DNA from 2 places in the Delftia sp. NA_296.1 genome. Region 2 is predicted to be linked to the other one. Evidence: predicted binding sites of a transcription regulator. Region 2 holds the regulator's gene; the other holds the start of a gene.

Region 1 (10,849 bases), on a different contig from region 2:
GCGCATGACGGATCGTGCACGGGCTCCGGGGTTTACCCTTGTCCTGGCTGTCCGCGGGGAAAGCCATGGGGCGCGACGGGCCTGCACTTTCCCATAATCACGTCCATGGCCGCACACAGATCCTTCACCCGTGCGGCGAGCAGGAGAGACCGCACATGACCGATGCCATGGTGTTGAGCACCGACGGACTGCCGCCCGGCGAGACGGCGTCGGCCTGGCACGCCTGGATGTCGCGCCTGTTTGCGGGCCTGGATACCGATGTCTATGGCGATCGCCTGTTCGAAGGCCATGTGCGCGTGGCCAATGCCGGCGATGTGGTGCTGACTCGGCTGGAGGCGGGCCGCCACCGCGTCATGCGCAGCATGCAGGGCCTGCGCGCCCATGAGTCCCCCTATCTGAAGATCGTCGCGCCCTGGGAGGGCGTGGCCAGCGTGCGACAGCACAACCGCGAGGCCAGCGTGCGCAAGGGCAGCTGGGTAATCTATGACACGGCGCAGGAGTACGAGGTCACCAACCCCGAATGGTCCGAACACCTCATCGTGATGCTGCCGCGCCAAGCCATCGTGGAACGGGGCATCCGGCTGGAAGGGCTGATGGGGCGCAATGTGGGCGGCAGCTCGGGCATTGCCCGCATCGCGCTGGAAACCATGCGCAGCACCTACCAGGAGTTGCCCGGCATGGCGCCGCATCTGGCGCGCCGCGCGGGCGAGCTGCTGGTGGACATGGTCCATCTGTCGCTGCAGGAGCTGGCCGGGCAGGGCACGGCAGGCACGCAGCAACTGGCGCTGCAGGACCGCATCCGCGCCCATGTGGCGGCCCATCTGCGCGACCCGGGCCTGTCGGTGGAGTCGGTGGCCGCCGCGCTCAACTGCAGCAAGCGCCACCTGCACAACGCCTTCGCGGACAGCCAGACCAGCCTGGGCGCCTTCATACAGCACAGCCGCCTGGAGCTGTGCATGCGCGAGTTGCTGCAGCCCGCCCAGGCGCAGCGCACCATCACCGAGGTCGCCATGGATTGCGGCTTTGGCAGCACCGCGCATTTCAGCCGCGCTTTCAAGATCTATACGGGCCTGTCGCCCTCGGATTTCAGGGCCATGCGCAAGCCGGCCGGCTGACTGCCACGAAGCCATTGCGGGGCAGCTTGCGCTGGCGCCAGGACAGGGCAATGCCCGCATAGGACAATGCCGCCCTGTCTCTTCGCTCACTTCGGACCATTTCATGGACACCAACACACCGCTTGCCCTGCTGGGCGGGCTTACCGCTTCCCAATTCATGCGCCGCCACTGGCACAAGAAGCCCTTGCTGGTGCGCCAGGCAATCCCGGGCTTCAAGCCCCTGATTCCCCGCGCCAGGCTGCTGGCCATGGCAGGCGAGGACGGTGTGGAATCGCGCCTGATCCAGCAGCAGGACGGTGGCCACTGGAAGCTCAGCCACGGCCCGCTGTCGCGCCGCAGCCTGCCCTCGCTGCAAAAGCCCGGATGGACCGTGCTCGTGCAGGGCGTGGACCTGCACGACGACGGCGTGCACCAGCTGATGCAGCAGTTCCGCTTCGTGCCCGAGGCGCGGCTGGACGATCTGATGATCAGCTTTGCCACCGACCAGGGCGGCGTCGGCCCGCATTTCGACAGCTACGACGTCTTCCTGCTGCAGGCGCATGGCCGCCGGCGCTGGCGCATCGGCCGCCAGAAGGACCTGTCGCTGCAGCCCGATGTGCCGCTGAAGGTGCTCTCGAATTTCGAGCCCGAGGAGGAGTTCGTGCTCGAGCCCGGCGACATGCTCTACCTGCCGCCCAAGTGGGCCCATGACGGCATCGCCGAGGGCGAGTGCATGACCTACTCCATCGGCTTTCGCTCGCCCGCGCGCGACGAACTGGCCCGCGAGCTGCTGCTGCGCATGTCCGACGAGCCCGATGAACCCGAAGCGCCCATGGTCTACCGCGACCCCGACCAGCCCGCCGTCGAGGCCCCGGGCGAGATTCCGTCGAGCCTGCACGACTTCGCGCGCAAGGCGCTGGAGCGCGCGCTGGCCGAGCCGCTGGCGCTGGAGCGCGCGCTGGGCGAGTACATGACCGAGCCCAAGGCCAATGTCTGGTTCGAGCATGGCGAGGAACACGGCATGTTCGAGAGCGTGGTCCTCGATCGCCGCACGCGCATGATGTATGACGCAAAACACATCTTCATCAACGGCGAAAGCTATCTGGCCGGTGGCCGCGATGCCACCCTGATGCGCAAGCTGGCCGATACGCGCGCCCTGTCACGCGCCGATCTGGCCAAGGCCAGCGATGACGCGCTGGAGCTGCTGTCCTCCTGGTTTGACGCCGGCTGGGTGCGAGGCGGGCCGCTGTCCTGAACCGGGTAGACGCTGTGACGCAGTCATGCTAAGTTCGGGCATTCACCGTTGACAGCGTTCTGCTGATTCAAGGCGGACTCCGATAGATTTGTAAAGAATTGTCTTGGGTTCGTCAGTAAATTGACAGCAACCTGGTTTTGTTACACAGTGGACGCCAAGGCAGCTTCGTGCTGCCCCATTCGGACTTGGCAAGAGGATTTGTGCGGAATTGTTCAGAGGTTGTCAGTTTCAGTCAGCCTTGAGAAAATCTCCCTATAATTCGCTCCAAGTCGAATGAATGTGTTTGACGTGGCCTGGCTGCCGCGTACCGGTTGCCCGCATCCGGTGGCGCAAGTGGCGGGGCCCCTCCTGTGTACTGTCTTCTTACCTACTCTCTAGGAAACTGTGATGAAGAACTCTCTGATCCTGGCTACCGTGATCGCTGCTGCAGCTCTGGCCGCTTGCGGCAAGAAGGAAGAGGCTCCGGCCCCCGCTCCCGCACCCGCCGTTGAAGCTCCCGCACCGGCAGCTCCCGCTCCCGCAGAAGCTCCTGCTGCTCCCGCCGCCGACGCTGCTGCTCCCGCAGCGCCTGCCGCTGACGCTGCAGCACCTGCTCCCGCTGCTGACGCTGCCGCTGCAGACGCCGCCAAGGCTGCTGCCGACGCTGCCGCCAAGGAAGCCACCAAGCAGTAATTCGGCCCTCGCCGATGGCAGAGGTTTCGGCCTCTGCCGCGAAAGAACCGCATCCTTCGGGCTGCGGTTTTTTTTCGTCTTCGCTTTGCTTTGGTCCAGTAAAAAAGCCACCGGCAAATGACTGCGCGGTGGCTGCAAGCCAAGGGCGGACGCTGCCGCCCCAAGGCCCGAAAAGAGGCTTGCTTACTTCATGTCGTCGGTGATGACGCGCACGATGCGCTGGGCATTGGCCGATGTCTCGGGCTGGCCCTGGGTGTTGAGCACGGTGACGGTGGACTTGTCGCCTTCACTGCGCACCTGGATCTGGTACTTGACCGGCGCGGCCGCATCGGGCGAGCGGCTGAACAGCTTGCCGAAGAAGCCCTTGGGCTCGACCTTGGCGTCAGGCGCGACATAGCGCACGAAGTAGATGCCGCGGCTGCGGTCACGGTCTTCCACGGTGAAGCCCGTGCGGTCCAGGGCCACGCCGACACGGCGCCATGCGCGGTCAAAGCCTTCGTCGATCTGCAGCACGGGCTGTCCGTTGGCGGACTCCATGCGCACGCTGCCGGTGGCGGCTGCCGTGGTGGTGTTGGCCTTGGCCACGGCATCGGCCTGCTCCTGGCTCACGCCGAGCTTGACCATCAGGCGGCGCAGGAATTCGGTTTCCAGTTCCGGGTCGGAGGGGCGCGGCTGCCAGATGGTCTGGTCCTTCTGGGCGCTGGTGTAGACCTCCTGCATGCCGCGGTGCGTGATGTAGACCTCGGTGGAGCCGTCGGCTGAGCGCTCCAGGCGTGTGCGGAAGCGGTCGCGCTCGCTGGTGGAGTACAGGCCGTCGAAGACCTTGCCCAGCGTCTTGCGGATCACGTCCTGCGGGATCTTGGCGCGGTTCTCGGCCCAGTCGGTCTCGATGATGCCCAGCTGGCGGTCTTCGGTGGTGAAGATGAAGCCGTTTTCCAGCCAGAAGTCACGCACGGGCTCCCACAGCTGGTCGGCCGGGCGCTTGATCACCAGCCAGCGCTGTTCGCCGTTGCGCTCGATGCGCACATCGCCCATTGCAACGGTGGCCGTGCGGCCTTCGCTGGGCTTTTGCGCCTTGGAGTTGGCTTCCATGGCTGCGGCGGAGACCACGCCGCCGGGCACGGCATAGCGCGAGTCCGTGGACAGCTGGGTCAGATCCGGGGGGACTTCCAGGGTGGGCGCCTGCTGCTTGCCGGCGCTCTTGTAGTCGATCTTGCTCTCTTGGAACGTGGTCGTGCAGGCTGTCAGGCCGATGGCCAGGCTCAGCAGGCTCAGACGTGCAATGGGCTGTTTCACGCGAATATCCTTGGTGCGTTCGGTCGGTGGGGCGGGGCGCCTCACAGCAGGCCAGCGGAGCCCAGGGCGGCTTCCACGGTGGCTTCCAGGTTCTTGCTCAGAGGTGTCATCGGCAGGCGCATGGCCGGGCCGCACAGGCCCAGGCGCGCTGCGGCCCACTTGACGGGAATGGGGTTGGCCTCGACGAAGAGGTTCTTGTGCACGGGCATCAGGCGCAGCTGGATGTCCATGGCGGTGCGCACATCGCCGGCCAGGGCCGCCTTGCACAGATCGCTCATCAGGCGCGGTGCCACGTTGGCCGTGACGCTGATGTTGCCGTGGCCGCCGCACAGCATCAGGGCCACAGCGGTCGGATCATCGCCGGAGTACACGCCGAAGTCCTTGGGCACTTCACGGATCAGCCACTGGGCGCGCTCGATGTTGCCCGTGGCTTCCTTGATGCCGATGATGGCGGGGATCTGCGCCAGGCGCAGCACGGTGTCGTGCTGCATGTCGGCCACGGAGCGGCCGGGCACGTTGTAGAGCACCACGGGCAGGTCGCCCACCGCTTCGGCAATCGCCTTGAAGTGCTGGTACTGGCCTTCCTGCGTGGGCTTGTTGTAGTAGGGCACGACCTGCAGCTGGCTGTCGGCGCCGACCTTCTTGGCGTAGCGGGCCAGCTCGATGGCCTCGTGCGTGCTGTTGGCGCCGCAGCCGGCCATCACGGGCACGCGGCCTGCGGCCTGCTCGACGGACACGCGGATGATTTCGCAGTGCTCCTCCACGTTGACGGTGGGGGATTCACCTGTCGTTCCCACCACGCCGATGCAGTCCGTGCCTTCGGCCACATGCCAATCGATGAGTTTTCGCAGCGCCGGGTAGTCAACACTACCGTCCTCGTGCATGGGCGTGATGAGGGCAACGATGCTGCCAGTGAGAGCGACGGAGGAGGATGTCATGTCCGCAAGAAAAAACGGGAAAGGATCATTCTAACGAGTGTCGGAGGCAGGCCCAAGGCGGGCGCCTGTAGGGATTCAGGCGATTGCAGAGCCTGACGCCTTCTGATGCGCCAGCATGGCCACGGGTTCCCGGCCTGTTGCATCGGGGCGCAGTGCCGCAATGCGCTGGACCATGCGATCGGGCTCGCCCAGCTGGCCGTGCTCGTAGGCCACGATGTGCCAGCCCGCGCAGGCCTGCAGCAGCTCGCCGGGCGCCAGCAGGAAATCAGGGCGGGAAGGCTTGCCGAAAGCCTCATTGCCCTGGGCAAAGGTTTCGTACAGCAGCACGCCGCCGGGGGCCACGCTGTTCAGCAGTGCCGGCCACAGCGGGCGCCACAGATAGTGGGTCACGACCACGGCGCCGAACTGCCGGCCGGGCAGGGGCCAGGGGCCGTTTTCGATGTCGGCGCACAGCAGCTCGCCCACGCCCTGCAGGCCGGCCAGGGCCTGGGCGTCGCGGTCCACCCCGGTGACGGCGTGGCCACGCGCATGGAACCAGCGCATGTGCCGGCCGGGCCCGCAGGCTACGTCAAGCACCGAGGCCTGGGGCGCCAGAAGGTGCGACCAGCGTTGGATCCAGGGCGAGGGCGGCGTGGCTGCGTGCATGTGCAATTTTGGAAATAAAGTGAAAGCGGCCGACATTGTGCCGCCGGGCCTTCGCCGCTCCCGCTTCCATTTCAGAAGCAGGCCCAGATCTGGTCTGCCATGCCCAGCATGAACTGCGGCTGCAGGTAGAGCATGAATACCAGGCCCAGCACCATAAGCACGGCGGCCCACAGCGCCAGCCTGCGCAGGATGCGTGGGCGGGGCCTGGTGGATGTGGTCATGGATGTCGTCATGTCAGGCAGCGGCCTGGGCTGCGCGCAACCGTGCCACGGGGGCTTCGCGGATGGGCAGGTTCAGCAGGCCGGCGGCCACGCCCAGGCCGATGGCCAGGTACCAGACCACCTGGTAGCTGCCCGTGTGGTCATAGAGATAGCCGCCCAGCCAGACACCCAGAAAGCTGCCGACCTGGTGGCTGAAGAACACCATTCCGCTCAACATGGACAGATGCTGCACGCCGAAGATCTGGGCCACGGTGGCATTGGTCAGCGGCACGGTGGACAGCCACAGCAGTCCCATGGCGGCCGAGAAGATATAGACCGACCAGGGCGTCAGCGGCGCGAGCAGGAAGAGCACGATCACCACCGAGCGCGTGAAGTAGATGGTGGACAGCAGGTAGCGCTTGGGCAGGCGCTGGCCCAGGTTGCCGGCCACGTAGGTGCCAACGATGTTGAACAGTCCCACCAGCGCCAGCGACACGCTGGCCACTTGTGGCGCCAGCCCGTAGTCCTTGAGGTAGCTGGGCATGTGCACGCCGATGAACATCACCTGGAAGCCGCAGACGAAGTAGCCGGCCGTCAGCAGCACGAAGCTGGGCGTGCGCAGCGCTTCGGCGACTGCCTGGCCCGCGCTCTGGTCGCGCACGGGACGGGTGTTGCCGGGCTGGAAGCCCGGCTCGCGCAGGCCGAAGGCCAGCGGAATGATCATCAGCGCGCACAGCGACAGCAGCAGCAGGGCGTTGGACCAGCCGAAGTTCGAGATCAGGCTGCCTTCCACGGGCACCATGAAGAACTGGCCGAAGGAGCCCGCCGCCGCCGTCACGCCCATGGCCCAACTGCGCCGCGCCACGGGAATCTGGCGGCCCAGCACACCGTAGATCACGGCATACGTGGTGCCTGCCTGGGCTGCGCCGATCACCACGCCGGCCGTCAGGGCGAACCAGGTTGTCGTGGGCGCCATGGCCATGCCGGCCAGGCCCAGCGCATACAGCAGCGCGCCCACCAGGAGCACGCGGAAGGCGCCGAAGCGGTCGGCCAGCATGCCGCCGAAGATGCCGAGCACGCCCCAGGACAGGTTCTGGATGGCGATGGCCAGCGCGAAGGACTCGCGCGTCCAGCCCATTTCCTGGGTGATGGGCTGCAGCCACAGGCCGAAGCCATGGCGGATTCCCATGGACAGCGTCACGACTGCGCCCCCGCACAGCAGTATCTGCACCATGGACATGGGTTGGTTGTTTTTTTGCATGCGGCAAACTTTAGCGAAACTCCGGGTTTTGCGCTGTGCCGCTTGGGTCGCCCATGCGCCAGCGCGGCCCTTGATGGCAGCGGCTTTTTCGGGATAGTCAATGTCAATGACTGTGAATGCATCCAGCACTGAGCCGGGCCGCGCACTACAATCCGCCCCCATGGCAGTCAAACCATCTCCCACTTCCGCCAGCGAATACTCCGAAGGCTCGATACGCGTGCTCAAGGGCCTTGAGCCCGTCAAGCAGCGTCCCGGCATGTACACGCGCACCGACAACCCCCTGCACGTGCTGCAGGAGGTGATCGACAACGCGGCCGACGAGGCACTGGCCGGCTTCGGCAAGAAAATCCGCTTCACCCTGCATTCCGACGGCTCCTACAGCGTCGAAGACGACGGCCGGGGTATCCCCTTCGGCATGCATCCCGAGGAAAAGGCGCCCGTGGTGGAGCTGGTCTTCACCCGGCTGCATGCGGGCGGCAAGTTCGACAAGGGCAAGGGCGGCGCCTACAGCTTCTCGGGCGGCCTGCACGGCGTGGGCGTCTCGGTCACGAATGCGCTGGCCACGCGCCTTGAGGCCTGCATCCACCGTGAGGGCAAGGTGGCCACCATCGCCTTCTCGGGCGGCGACGTGGTCGAGCCCCTGCAGTCGCGGCCGCTGGCCGCAGGCGAACGCAAGCAGGGCACGACAGTGCGCGTGTGGCCCGATGCCCGCTATTTCGAATCGCCCCAGCTGCCCATGGGCGAGCTGATGCACCTGCTGCGCAGCAAGGCCGTGCTCATGCCCGGCGTTTCGGTGACCCTGGTCAACGAGAAGACGCGCGACACCCAGACCTGGCAGTTCAAGGGCGGCCTGCGCGACTACCTGCAGCAAAGCCTGCATGGCGAGGCGGTCATCCCCCTGTTCGAGGGCGAGGGCTTTGCCGACCGCCACCACGACAGCTTTGCCGAAGGCGAGGGCGCCGCCTGGTGCGTGGCCTTCACCGAGGACGGCGCACCGCTGCGCGAAAGCTATGTCAACCTGATCCCGACCACCGCCGGCGGCACGCATGACAGCGGCCTGCGCGACGGCCTGTTCCAGGCGGTCAAGGCCTTCATCGAGATGCACTCGCTGCTGCCCAAGGGCGTCAAGCTCATGCCGGACGACGTCTTTGCGCGCGCCAGCTATGTGCTCAACGCCAAGGTGCTGGACCCGCAGTTCCAGGGCCAGATCAAGGAGCGCCTGAACTCGCGCGATGCCGTGCGCCTGGTCAGCGGCTATGTGCGCCCCGCGCTGGAGCTGTGGCTCAACGAGCACGTGGAATGGGGCCGCAAGCTGGCCGAGATCGCCATCAAGGCCGCGCAGACCCGCCAGAAGGCGGGCCAGAAGGTCGAAAAGCGCAAGGGCTCGGGCGTGGCCGTGCTGCCGGGCAAGCTCACCGATTGCGAAAGCCGCGACCTGAGCCTGAACGAGGTCTTCCTGGTCGAGGGCGACTCGGCCGGCGGCAGCGCCAAGATGGGCCGCAACAAGGAAACCCAGGCCGTGCTGCCCCTGCGCGGCAAGGTGCTCAACACCTGGGAGGTGGACCGCGACCGGCTGTTCGCCAACAACGAAATCCATGACATCTCGGTGGCCATCGGCGTGGACCCGCATGGCCCCAACGACACGCCCGACCTGTCGGGCCTGCGCTACGGCAAGGTCTGCATTCTTTCGGATGCCGACGTGGACGGCTCGCACATCCAGGTGCTGCTGCTGACGCTGTTCTTCCGCCATTTCCCCAAGCTCATCGAGGCCGGCCACATCCATGTGGCGCTGCCGCCGCTGTTCCGTGTGGACGTGCCTGCGCGCGGCAAGAAGCCTGCGGCCAAGATGTACGCGCTGGACGAGGGCGAGCTGACCGCCATCCTGGACAAATCGGCCAAGGACGGCGTGCCGCGCGAGAAATGCCAGATCAGCCGCTTCAAGGGCCTGGGCGAGATGAATGCGGAGCAGCTGTGGGAGACCACGCTCAACCCCGACACGCGCCGCCTGCTGCCCGTGCAGTTCATGAACCTGGACTTCGCGGCGGCCGAGCAGGTCGTCACCAAGCTCATGGGCAAGGGCGAGGCCGCAGCGCGCCGCGAGCTCATGGAGCTCCATGGCGACGCCATTGAAGTCGATATCTGACCCATGACTGTGCTCCGCGCCGCCCTGAAGCACCGCCCGCACCCGGCGCGCGGCGCCGGGGTGCGCGCGCTGGCGGCGCTGGGCCTGGCCCTGGCGCTGTGGGGGCTGGCGCGGCCGGCGCATGCCGATCTCTGGGCCTTCGTGGACGAGCGCGGCATCACGCACTTCGCTGCCGAGGCGCTGGACGAGCGCTACAGGCTGTACTTTCGCGGCTCGGTCTATGACAGCGCCGAGCAGGGGCTCAAGCCCCCGATGGTGCAGGCCGAGGCCGCTGCCGACGCTGACGGCAGCGGCGATGCCGGCCGCAGGCTGCAGGCGCATACGCGGCTGCAAAGCTTCTTCGACATCTCGCCGCGCTACAAGAGCGTGCGCGGCCATCTGCGCAAGGCGGCGGACCACACGGGCGTGGACTACGACCTGCTCAAGGCCGTGATCGCCGTCGAGTCGGGCTTTGACGCGCAGGCCATCTCGCCCAAGGGGGCGGTCGGCCTGATGCAGCTGATGCCGGCCACGGCCCAGCGCTTCGGCGTGGAGGCCAGCCGCCAGCGCAGCGTGCAGCAGCAACTGGCCGATCCGGCCGTCAACGTGCCGGCCGGCGCGCGCTACCTCAACCATCTGATGGGGCTGTTCCCCGGCCGGCTGGACCTGGTGCTGGCCGCCTACAACGCAGGCGAGGGCGCCGTGCGGCGCGCGGGCCAGGCCATCCCTCCCTTCCAGGAAACCCGCAATTACGTGAAGGCCGTGCTCGGCATCTACGAGCAGCTGCAGGGCGGGCGCGAGCGCGCGGGCCCTGCAGCGCCTGCAGCAGCGGCGTTGCCGGGCACCACGCCCCGGGTGCGCATGACGCTGCCCACAGGACTGCCCACGCCGCAATGAGCGGCATTCATTGCATTTTTTGAGATCACGAATTTCTTCATGAGCGACCAAACCTCTCTGGATCTGGCACAACAGGCGGCCGGCGATGCACTGGACCTGGGCCAGTACGCGCAACGGGCCTATCTCGAATACGCACTGTCCGTGGTCAAGGGCCGGGCACTGCCCGATGTGACCGACGGCCTCAAGCCCGTGCAGCGGCGCATTCTGTACGCCATGGACCGCATGGGCCTGAGCTACAGCGGTCCCAACCACAACACGGCAGCCAAGCCCGTCAAGAGCGCACGCGTGGTCGGCGATGTGCTGGGCCGCTTTCACCCGCACGGCGACCAGTCGGCCTACGACGCGCTGGTGCGCATGGCGCAGGACTTCAACCAGCGCTATCCGCTGGTCGATGGCCAAGGCAATTTCGGCAGCCGCGACGGCGACGGCGCAGCCGCCATGCGCTACACCGAGGCGCGCCTGTCCAAGA
Region 2 (10,849 bases):
CTGATCTTTCTGATGCTGTCCACCACCTACAGCAAGTTCACCGAGCTGCAGCTGACCCTTCCTGTGGCCGATGTCGAGCAGCAGCGCGACCGGCCCCGCGAAATCATCGTCGCCATCGCCGCCGACGGCCGCTACGCCATCAACAAGACCGCCGTGGAAGACCGCAGCGTCACCGGCCTGACCCAGGCACTGGCCGCAGCGGCCGTTGCCGGCAAGGACAGCGTGGTCATCATCAGCGCCGACGCCACCGCGCCGCACCAGTCCGTGGTGTCGGTGATGGAGGCCTCGCGCCGCGCCGGACTGTCCCAGATCACCTTTGCCACGCAGACCTCGGCCAGCGCCGGGCGCTGAGGGCAAGGCCTCCATGCCCGGGAATGGCCCCGCCCCCGCAGCCCGGGGGCTTCGCGCGGCCTGGCGCCGTCGTGGCCCGCTGGCCTGCGCCCTCTTCCCCCTGTCCCTGCTGTACCGTGCCCTGCTGGGCCTGCATCGGCTGCCCTATGCACTGGGTTTCAGGCGTGCAGGCCAGGCCGGCATTCCGGTCATCGTCGTCGGCAATGTGATTGCGGGCGGCGCCGGCAAGACCCCCGTCACGCTCGCCCTGGCCCGCCATCTGCGGGACAGCGGCTGGAGCCCTGGCATCGTCTCGCGCGGCTATGGCCGCAGCACGGATGATTGCCGAGAAGCCACGCCCGAAAGCGCCCCCGCCGATGTGGGCGACGAGCCCGCGCTGCTGGCTCGCGCCAGCGGCGTGCCGGTCTTCGTGGCCCGCAAGCGCATCGAGGCCGTCCAGGCCCTGCGCGCCCGCCATACCCAGGTGGATGTGGTCATCAGCGACGACGGCCTGCAGCACCTGGCCCTGGCCCGCGACATTGAGCTGTGCGTCTTCAACGAAGACGGCATCGGCAATGGCTGGCTGCTGCCGGCAGGCCCGCTGCGCGAACCCTGGCCGCGCCCCGTCACCGCCGTGCTGCACGCGGGCGCCTGCCCGCCAATGGATGCGCCCGCCTTTGCCATGCATCGCCAACTGGCCGCTGAAGGCGTCAATGCGCACGGTGAGCGCATTCCCCTGGCGGCCCTGCGCGGACGGCCCGTGGAGGCCGTGGCCGCCGTGGCCCGGCCCGAGGCCTTTTTCTCCATGCTGGCCACTGAACAGGGCCTGGCGCTGGAGCACGCCCAGGCGCTGCCGGATCACTATAATTTTGAGAGCTTCCAGCGCCTGGGACGCAATGAAGACCCGCTGGTCTGCACCGAAAAGGATGCCGTCAAGCTGTGGCGCACCCATCCCCAGGCCTGGTCCATTGCGCTGCAATTGCAGCTGCCGCCAGATTTCTGGGCGCTGCTGGATCAGCGGCTGCAGGCGCTGCGCAGGCCACGCGCCTGACTATCATCACCGTCTTGGCTGGCCGCCACGGCCCGCCCTCCCCCTCCAAAACACAGGATCCGCCATGGACGCCAAACTTCTCGAACTGCTGGTCTGCCCCGTCACCAAAGGCCCGCTGCGCTTTGACCGCGAGCACCAGGAACTGGTCTCGCGCAGCGCGCGCCTGGCCTACCCCGTGCGCGACGGCATCCCGGTGCTGCTGGAGGCCGAAGCCCGCACGCTGGACGACGACGAGCTCGAGGACTGATCGCGCCGCAAGGCCCGATTTCCGACAACGCCCGCGCCCGCACTTTCGACCTTCTCCGCAACGCACCATGCCCACCGCGCCCTTCACGGTTCTGATTCCTGCCCGCCTTGCCTCCAGCCGCCTGCCAGGCAAGCCCCTCGCAGACATTGCAGGCCTTCCCATGGTCGTGCGCGTGGCACAGCGCGCCGGCCTCAGCGGCGCCACGCGCTGCGTGGTCGCGGCCGATGACGAAAGCATCGTCGCCGCCTGCGCCGCGCACGGCGTTGCAGCCGTGCTCACCCGCAGCGACCACGCCAGCGGCAGCGACCGCCTGGCCGAGGCCTGCGAACTGCTGGGCCTGGATGGCGACGACATCGTCGTCAACGTCCAGGGCGACGAACCGTTGATCGCTCCCGACCTCATCGATGCCGTGGCCGCCCTGCTGCCGCAGCAGCCCTCGGCCAGCATGGGCACGGCGGCACATGCCATCGACAGCCTGGCCGACTTCACCAACCCGAACGTGGTCAAGGTCGTCTGCGATGCCCAGGGCATGGCCCACTATTTCAGCCGCGCCCCCATCCCCTTTGCGCGTGAACATGCAGGCCAGGCATGGTGGGAGACGGCATCTGCATCGGCAGCTCCGGGCCACCCCGGCTTCGCGCCCCTGCGCCACATCGGCATCTACAGCTACCGTGCCGGTTTCCTGCGCAGCTTCCCGCAGCTATCTCCCGCCCCCACCGAGGTGCTGGAGGCGCTGGAACAGTTGCGCGCACTGTGGCACGGCCACCGCATCGCCGTCCACCTGACGCCCCATGCACCAGGCCCTGGCGTGGACACCCCCGAAGACCTGGAACGGGTGCGCGCCCGGTTGTCCGCCTGAATCGGATCCCGCATACGCCAATACAGATGCGCCAATGGCGATGCCCGGCATCGCCATTCACAACACAACTGCACATGCGGTTTTGTCGGACAGCAAAACGCAGTTTTTGGAGATTGCACAGGCGACAGTTTTGCCCTCTGCGTGTAAGCCAGTGTTAGCCCTGTGCGTGCTATCCTTGCCCGCGACAAAAATATGACGCATGGACTGTCCGCCCCGGTGGGCCGATCCGGCAGACAAGAATTTCTACTCTCCTCAAGGACTTCCATGAAACTGATTTTGTTGGGCGCACCCGGCGCCGGCAAAGGCACGCAAGCCGCTTTCATCTGCCAGAAGTACGGCATCCCCCAGATTTCCACCGGTGACATGCTGCGTGCCGCCGTCAAGGCCGGAACGCCCCTGGGCCAACAGGCCAAGGCCGTGATGGACGCCGGCCAACTGGTCAGCGACGACCTGATCATCAATCTGGTCAAGGAACGCATCGCCCAGGCCGATTGCGCCAACGGCTTCCTGTTTGATGGATTTCCCCGCACCATTCCCCAGGCAGACGCCATGAAGGCCGCTGGCGTGAAGCTGGACTACGTGCTGGAGATCGACGTGCCCTTCGACGCCATCATCGAGCGCATGAGCGGCCGCCGTTCCCACCCCGCCTCGGGCCGCACCTACCACGTCAAGTTCAATCCGCCCAAGGTCGAAGGCCAGGACGACGTGACCGGCGAGCCGCTGGTGCAGCGCGAAGACGACAAGGAAGAAACCGTCAAGAAGCGCCTGGACGTCTACAGCAGCCAGACCCGCCCCCTGGTGGACTACTACCGCGCATGGGCCGAAAAGGAAGCCGCAGCGGCACCCAAGTACCGCGCCATCAGCGGCCTGGGCTCGGTCGAGGACATCACCCAACGCGCACTGGCTGCACTGGCTGAGTGATGCAGGCCATGTGCCGCAACGAAAAAAGCACCCGCCGGGTGCTTTTTTGTTGACCGCCGGCAACCGAAGAAATACCGGCGTCGCCGCCCGGCTCAATCGCGCGGCTGCGCTGCCAGCGCCAGCATCATCGCAATCCGGGCCTTTGCCACAGGCAGCTGCGCCAGATCGGCCTCTGCCGGGTTGGTCCCAAGGCCGGAGGCCACGGGCAGGCCTTCGGCACAGCGCGTGCCCCGCCAGATCCAGACGCCCTTGTCACGGGCACGCTGCAAGGCCGCTTCCATGCCTTCGTGAACCGTCGCATTGCCCGTGCCAGCCACGACGATGCCACGCACGCCTGCCGCCACCAGCGCATCCACGCCGCTGGCACGCGCCAAGGCGCCGCTGAACACCACCTCGACCCAGGGCAGCTCATCCAGCGCCAGCAGATCAGATGACATGGCCGCAGGCACCATGGCCCGCGCGGACGGCGCTGCGGGGGAGGACGGCGCATCGGGCACCAGCCAGCGCACACGCCCTTCCTCCACCAACGCCTGCGGCCCGCCTTCCACGGAGCGCATTGCCTGCAGCCGGTAGGGATGGACCTTCTGCACCTGGGCTGCCGCATGCACCTCGCCGCCTGCCACCACCCATACGCCACTGCGCCCGCCGCTGGCAGCCACGGTCACGGCATCGCGCAGATTCTGCGGTCCGTCTGCCAACAGGGCCGTGGCCGGGCGCATGGCGCAGGTCAACACAATGGGTTTGGTGGCCGGCAGCAGGCTGTTCAGCAGCCAGGCCGTCTCTTCCAGCGTGTCCGTTCCATGCGTGATCACCACGGCGCGTGTGTCCGCATCCTCCAGTGCCTGCGTGCAGGCGCGCAGCAACGCGCGCCACACGGGCCAGTCCATATCCTTGCTGTCCACCTGCGCGATCTGCTGCGTCTGCACGGGTCCCAGCGCCTGCTGCTCCAGGTCCGGCACGGCCTCCAGCAGCGACTGCACCGTGATCTGCCCGGCCTTGTACCCCACGCCCTGCGACTGCGAATCCGCCCGGCCGGCGATGGTCCCGCCCGTGCCCAGAATCACCAACTTTGACTGCCCCACTTGCACCTCTTGGAAAACTGGTTAAAAATACAGATACTGTATAAATCATCAGATGGCCTCCCAGCCTGCCATCTGCCCTCAAGGACCGGACGCACGCCATGCTCGACCATCCCAAGCTCACCGCCCGCCAGCAACAGATCCTGGACCTGATCCAGGCCGCCATCTCCCGCACGGGCGCGCCTCCCACCCGCGCGGAAATCGCCAACACGCTGGGCTTCAAGTCCGCCAACGCTGCCGAGGAACACCTGCAGGCCCTGGCCCGCAAAGGTGTGATCGAACTGGTCAGCGGCACCTCGCGCGGCATTCGCCTGCGTACCGACACCGTGCGCAACATCAATGCCGCGCGCGGCACCAGCTTCGGACTGCCGCTGTCGGCCCTGGCACCGCTGATGCTGCCCCTGGTGGGCCGCGTTGCGGCGGGCTCGCCCATTCTCGCGCAGGAACACATCGACCAAACCTATTCCGTCGAGCCCAGCCTGTTCCAGACGCGCCCCGACTATCTGCTGCGCGTGCGCGGCATGTCCATGCGCGACGCGGGCATCATGGACGGCGACCTGCTGGCCGTGCAGTCAGCACACGAAGCCCGCAACGGCCAGATCGTCGTGGCACGCCTGGGTGATGAAGTCACCGTCAAGCGCCTGCGCCGCACCACGCAGGGCGTGGAACTTCTGCCGGAAAACCCCGATTACCCGGTGATTCGCGTCGCCCCCGAAGAGGCCTTTGCCATTGAAGGCCTGGCCGTGGGGCTGATCCGCAACAGCATGTCCATGTAAGCCGGACTGGCGGCCCTTCTCAGGCCGCCTCACCCCATTTCACGCACCGCCCAGGTGGTAGGCGCGAAGCCTTGGAGCTTCGCCCTGGGCGGAGCTTTGCCCGCAAACCGCAATCCTGCCTGTGTCCATGCCTCTTTGAAACACGCCAACAGGAGTCGTCACATGGGATTCGCTCTGCCAACACTGTCTTCTTTTTCCTTCCTGCGCCTGGCACATGGCATCCGCCTGACTGCGACCGCCATGGAGTCGGCCATGCCTCTTGCACAAGCCCCTGCGTGCCAGCCATTACCTGCCGCAGCACCCGAGCCCGCCAACGTGATCTCTTTCAGCAAGGCACGCCGGCGCGGCCAGCAGCGCCGCGGCAAGGCCGCATGCGCTGCAGACCATGGAGATGCCCAGCTGATCCTGCCCTTGCTGCCGACGCAGCCCGCCCTGCAATCCGCGCCTGAGCAGCCTTCAGGCCTGCGCATCATCCAGCGGTCGCCGCAGGAGCAGCCGGAATGCCTGTTCATCTCCGGGCGAATGGCCGATGTCTGCGCTGCGCTGGAGCGCATGGAGGCACACGGCGGACCGGCAGCCAACTGAGGCCCGATGCAAGGTGTGCGACACACCTTGCACGACACAAACCTGGGCGGCGCGGACCGCGCGTCGCGCGAGAAATCGACCTGCGCAAAGCTGGTGCAGGCTGGCGCCCACCACTGCCCTGTAGCGCACATGCAACAAGTGGACGCCCTCTTTGCGGAAGGGGCGCCTGCCTGAAAGATAATTGATAAGCATTCTTATTATCTTTTGCAGTAGCGATTGCCACTGCGCCCGCCTCCTCCGCCCCAGCCTTCTCCGTGCACAGCCTCTACCAGAATCACCATCCCTGGCTGGAAAGCCTGCTGCGCAAACGCCTGGGAAACCGTGACGATGCCGCCGACCTGGCCCAGGACACCTTTGTGCGCCTGCTGCGCTCGCCCCTGCCGCAGCAGGACATCCGCGAACCCAGGCGCTACCTGGCCACCATCGCCCGGGGCCTGGTCGCCGACCTGTTTCGCCGCCGCACGCTGGAGCAGTCCTATCTGGACTATCTGGCCCAGTTGCCACAATCGCTGGCGCCTTCGCCCGAAGAGCAGGCCATCATCCAGCAGACCCTGCTGGATGTGGACCGCATGCTCCAGGGCCTTCCTCCCAAGGTTCGCGAAGCCTTTGTGCTGGCCCAGTTCGAGGAACTGAGCTACCCAGAGATCGCCGAGCGCCTGGGTGTATCGCTGCGCACCGTCAGCAACTACCTGACCCGGGCGATGGAGCATTGCTGCCTGGTCCTGGCATAGCCACATGGGCGAGAGACATCTGGAAGGCAACGACCGCCGCGCCTTGCATGAGGCCGCCGCCTGGCACGTGAAACTGCGCGGCGCCTCTGCCACAGCGGGCCTGCAACAGGACTGGCAGAAATGGCATGAGGCCGATCCCGCCCACCAGCGCGCCTGGCTGCGCGTGCAATCCGTCACCGCGCAACTGTCGCATCTGCCCGCACCCCTGGCGCGCCAGGCGCTGGGCCGTCGCGCCTCGCCCACCCGCCGCTCCGTGGTGCGCGGCGTGGCTCTGGGCCTGGGCAGCGGCGCCACGGCCTGGATGGCCTGGAAAGGCGCACCACTGGAAAGCTGGCAGGCCGGGCAGCGCACAGCCACAGGCGAGCGCCGAAACCTGACGCTGCCCGACGGCTCCCTGGTGGCCCTGGATACGGCCACCGCCTTGGACACCGTTTTTGACGACCGCCAGCGCCTGCTGCGCCTGCACCGTGGCCGCATCCTCATCGCCACCGAGCCCGACGCGCTGGGCCGCCCCTTCAGCGTGCAGACCCCGCAAGGCCACGTACTGGCCCTGGGCACGCGCTTCACGGTCCATCTTGCGGACGATGGCCTGTGCCATGTCACCGTGCAGGAAAAGGCCGTGCGCCTGCAGCCTCTGGACAGCGATGCGCCCTCCGCGCAATTGCAGGCCGGACAGCAGGCCGCCTTCTCGTCCAGCGCCACCCAGCCGCCGACGTCCGCAGACCCCTTTGCAGCCAGCTGGCATGAAGGCGGCCTGGTCGCGCTGGACATGCCGTTGGGTCAGCTGATTGACGCCCTTGCCCGCTATCGGCCCGGCTACCTGGGCTGCTCGGCCGAGGTCGCCGGGATGCTTGTCTCGGGCGCCTTTCCCGTGGATGACACGGATCGCGCCCTGGCCGCGCTCGTCAGCCGCTTTCCTCTGCAACTGCGCACCCGCACCCGCTATTGGGTGGAGGTGCAAGCACGATCAAGCTGAGATGATGGGATGAGGCCGTGGCGAAGTCTCTCGTCCAGACCAGCACTTCAGAGCGGCGCATACGGGTGATGCACCACGTCGAAGCCCTCCTCGTCGGAGGGCGCGACAAAGTAGCTCGTGATCAGGTCGAATTGCTCATCGCTGGCCTGAAACGGATGCTCGCCCGCCGCATTGCGCACACGCAAGCGCTGCTTGCAGACCTCGTCAGGCACATCCAGAAAATGCAGGCGGTGCGAGGCGCCCACTTTCTCGAACACGCTGCGCGCCCAGCCCCGCCCCTCCAGGGTATTGGCCGGAAAATCCAGCACCACCGACACGCCGGCGTCCAGCAGCGCCTGTACATGCGCCCCCATCAACCCCTTGAGCCGCGTGCTGCAACGCACGTAATCGGCTACCGACTGCATCTCGCCGGGGTACAGGCCGGCCAGCCAGGAATCCTCGCTGACCAACACCGTTCCGGGCTCGGCCGCCAATTGCCGCGCCAGCGTTGACTTGCCCGAGCCGATCTTGCCGCAGACCATGTGCAGCGTGGCAAGCCGCGCGTTGGCGGCAGGGGCATCGGCATATTCTGCGCAACGGGGCTGGGACTGTTCGGAAACCTGCATATCCATCTCCTGAAAGGCTTGAGAAAACCCCGGAGACGGAATGAAAAAACCCGCCTCCTCTGGGCGGGTTGCATGGCGCTGAAGGCCGCTGGCTAACCCACCATCCAATGGATGGTGCGAATAATCTGCGTTGCGTTCAGGCGGGCCATGGCGCACAGCATAGCGCAATCGCGGTGTCTCAATGGGCCACCATGCGCACCAGCCCCAACCCCGCAAACAGCGCGGCCACGCCCAGCACCAGCGAGCCCAGCGCATACAGCACGGAGGCCAGCCAGTCGCCACGCTCATACAGCATGCCGACCTCCAGCGCGTACGTCGAAAACGTGGTGAAGCCACCCAGAATGCCCGTGGTGATGAACAACCGCGCACTCTGCGGCAGCGATGTCTTGAGCGCAAACCACTCCACCACCACCCCCATCACGAAGGCACCCAGCACATTGATCGCCAACGTACCCAGGGGATACGCACTGCCCACCAGCCGCAGTGCGAGCAAGTTCGTGCCATGCCGGAGCGCAGACCCCAGGCCGCCTCCAACGAACACCAGAATGAAACCGTAGAACCCCATGACCGTCCTTTCATCGAATAACCGGGACGGGCGTGCCGGGCAGGATCAAGACATGGCCCCGCCACCGGCAGGACCCATCCCACCAAGGCAGGAGCCATCAGCCCTTCGCAGGGCGGTTTCGGGAAGCTCCATTCCCATCGTGCAGCGAGTGCTGGCTGCCGGGGCGAGTTTACTCTGGACCTAGCAAGCGGCAGAGGTGAGATTGCTCTGCAGACGCAGGCCGTACCCTACAAATGACCAGCGGCACAATGCAACAATGAAATTCATCGTGCTCCTGATCATTGCAGCAGCCTTGCTGTACGGCACAGCAAGGCTTTCCAACATTCACATCGGTGAGCGCGCCGCAGGCGGCCATGACGGCACATCGACCACAGCACAAGAACGTTTCAGGCAAGCCGAGAAGGAGGCTCAGGAGACCGCTGAAGCAGCCCGCCGCGCTGCCCTGCGGGACGCAGAGTGAAGCGGGCCATTCAAACCAAGACGAAAGTTGCCGGGCATGCGGGTCAAAGGACTATGCTTCGTCTGTAATTCGATTCCGATCAGGCCCATCAATTCATCGATATGCATATGCGACTCTTGACCACAGCAATCTTTACAGCACTTTTCGCATTGCCTGCCGCAGCCCAGGTCTTTCAATGCAAGGATGCTTCTGGAAAGTCGACTTTCTCAGACAGTCCTTGCAGCAGCACTGACACTGGCGCCCTGATACAGCGCAAAAAATCGGACGATGAGATCTCCCGTGAACGGGCTGATGCAGCACAGGCGAATGAACAAAAGTATCAGCGCCAGATGAACGAAATGCAGCAGCGCCAGATCGATAGCCAGCAGCGTGTCATCGAGCAGCAAGCCCGCCAGACAACTGCTCCTGCGCCCGATCAGCTCGGCGCGTCCCTTCAGTGCAAGCAGGCGCGCAAGGAGCTGGAATTCGTCTCCAGCATTCGCACCATTTCCCAAGACGAAAAACGGATGCGGACCAATGCCGCGATCACGGGTGTCAATGCTGCATGCGGCTCAAATACGCCCCTGATGCAGGAGCCGCCGAAGGTGATTGGGACACCGCGAGTACCTCACTCCATTCAGCAACCAGTTTCTCAATGAGAACTAGGCACGGAACTGCCAGATATCGAGCGCAATCATGACTCCTCTCGCGCCACTCACCGGCGTGGGAACATGTTCAGGCATTCTCCCAATGCCACGCAGCCTCTTCAGACCGCCGCCAACCCGGTCTTCACCGACTTCGCCAACAGGCGGCCATCCACCAAGCCTTCTCGACATCGTCGTCGCCAAGACGTTCCAGTGTGTAAGCCACTGATACGGTTGCGCGGAGCCGACCTTGGCCTGCCTGCCTGCCTGCCTGCCTGCCTACCTGCCTACCTGCGTTCGTAGGATAAGCAACGGGGCGAGCGGAGCAAGATGCAGCTTGCCATTCGGAAGCCGCCTGTGCGGCTGGCATGGTGGGCCAACGGCCGCACTTCGCCGGTTTGAGCCTTGGCATCTGCGAGGTTTCTGTAACGACAGGTCCAAGATTTGGTACTGACCGAAGCCTCCAGCCTCAGGTAGGCGCAAGCTTGAACGACAATGTGTTCGCCGGGCTTCAGGGCCTTGGCTGCGCGAGCGTCATAGAACCTTCAAGCAGCCCAGCTCAGGCAAGTGCCGACGATGCCGAAGACAGAGCGCAACGACAGATTAAAGTGTTTGCCGACAACATCTTGCGCGGCAAACCGGAGATAAATCAAAGGCTTATGACAGATTCACAGGCAATGAACATCATCATTCTTGACGACTACCAGGACGCCGTGCGCAAGCTGGACTGTGCTCGTCTGCTGGAGCCCTTCAACGCCAAGGTCTTCACCAATACCGTCAAGGGCGTTGGCCAGCTGTCGGTGCGGTTGCGCGATGCGGACATCATCGTGCTGACCCGCGAGCGCACGCAGATCAGCCGGCAGCTGCTGGAAAAGCTTCCGCGCCTGAAGCTGATCGCGCAGACCGGCAAGGCCGGCGCCCATATCGATGTGCAGGCCTGTACCGACCAGGGCGTTGCGATTGCCGAGGGCGTGGGCTCGCCCATTGCGCCGGCAGAGCTGACCTGGTCGCTGATCATGGCGGCCACGCGGCGGCTGCCGC

Evidence for each region. The regulator LexA, encoded in region 2, represses DNA repair genes until DNA is damaged. The targets are predictions, from matches to a motif close to ACTGTATNNNNATACAGT.
Region 1: a site for LexA is predicted at 7,471-7,488, ahead of ACUTR7_RS12675 (DNA topoisomerase IV subunit B). Genes of this name have one in related genera too.

Annotation. Positions count from the first base shown of each region.
Region 1 is NZ_JBQZGF010000004.1:388,294-399,142, reverse strand. Features, by position in the region: gene ACUTR7_RS12715 (AraC-like ligand-binding domain-containing protein) at 156-1,115, shown strand; gene ACUTR7_RS12710 (cupin domain-containing protein) at 1,219-2,349, shown strand; gene ACUTR7_RS12705 (hypothetical protein) at 2,737-3,021, shown strand; gene bamC (outer membrane protein assembly factor BamC) at 3,205-4,317, opposite strand; gene dapA (4-hydroxy-tetrahydrodipicolinate synthase) at 4,359-5,255, opposite strand; gene ACUTR7_RS12690 (class I SAM-dependent methyltransferase) at 5,331-5,900, opposite strand; gene ACUTR7_RS12685 (hypothetical protein) at 5,972-6,121, opposite strand; gene ACUTR7_RS12680 (MFS transporter) at 6,135-7,361, opposite strand; gene ACUTR7_RS12675 (DNA topoisomerase IV subunit B) at 7,522-9,504, shown strand; gene ACUTR7_RS12670 (lytic transglycosylase domain-containing protein) at 9,508-10,380, shown strand; gene parC (DNA topoisomerase IV subunit A) at 10,420-10,849, shown strand, end outside.
Region 2 is NZ_JBQZGF010000001.1:650,300-661,148, forward strand. Features, by position in the region: gene ACUTR7_RS03085 (ExbD/TolR family protein) at 1-351, shown strand, start outside; gene lpxK (tetraacyldisaccharide 4'-kinase) at 365-1,381, shown strand; gene ACUTR7_RS03095 (Trm112 family protein) at 1,446-1,628, shown strand; gene kdsB (3-deoxy-manno-octulosonate cytidylyltransferase) at 1,696-2,487, shown strand; gene adk (adenylate kinase) at 2,752-3,408, shown strand; gene ACUTR7_RS03110 (asparaginase) at 3,501-4,490, opposite strand; gene lexA (transcriptional repressor LexA) at 4,589-5,263, shown strand; gene ACUTR7_RS03120 (hypothetical protein) at 5,516-5,848, shown strand; gene ACUTR7_RS03125 (sigma-70 family RNA polymerase sigma factor) at 6,103-6,579, shown strand; gene ACUTR7_RS03130 (FecR domain-containing protein) at 6,584-7,555, shown strand; gene ACUTR7_RS03135 (AAA family ATPase) at 7,603-8,160, opposite strand; gene crcB (fluoride efflux transporter CrcB) at 8,339-8,725, opposite strand; fluoride riboswitch at 8,807-8,870, opposite strand; gene ACUTR7_RS03145 (hypothetical protein) at 8,982-9,185, shown strand; gene ACUTR7_RS03150 (DUF4124 domain-containing protein) at 9,293-9,823, shown strand; gene ACUTR7_RS03155 (D-2-hydroxyacid dehydrogenase family protein) at 10,486-10,849, shown strand, end outside.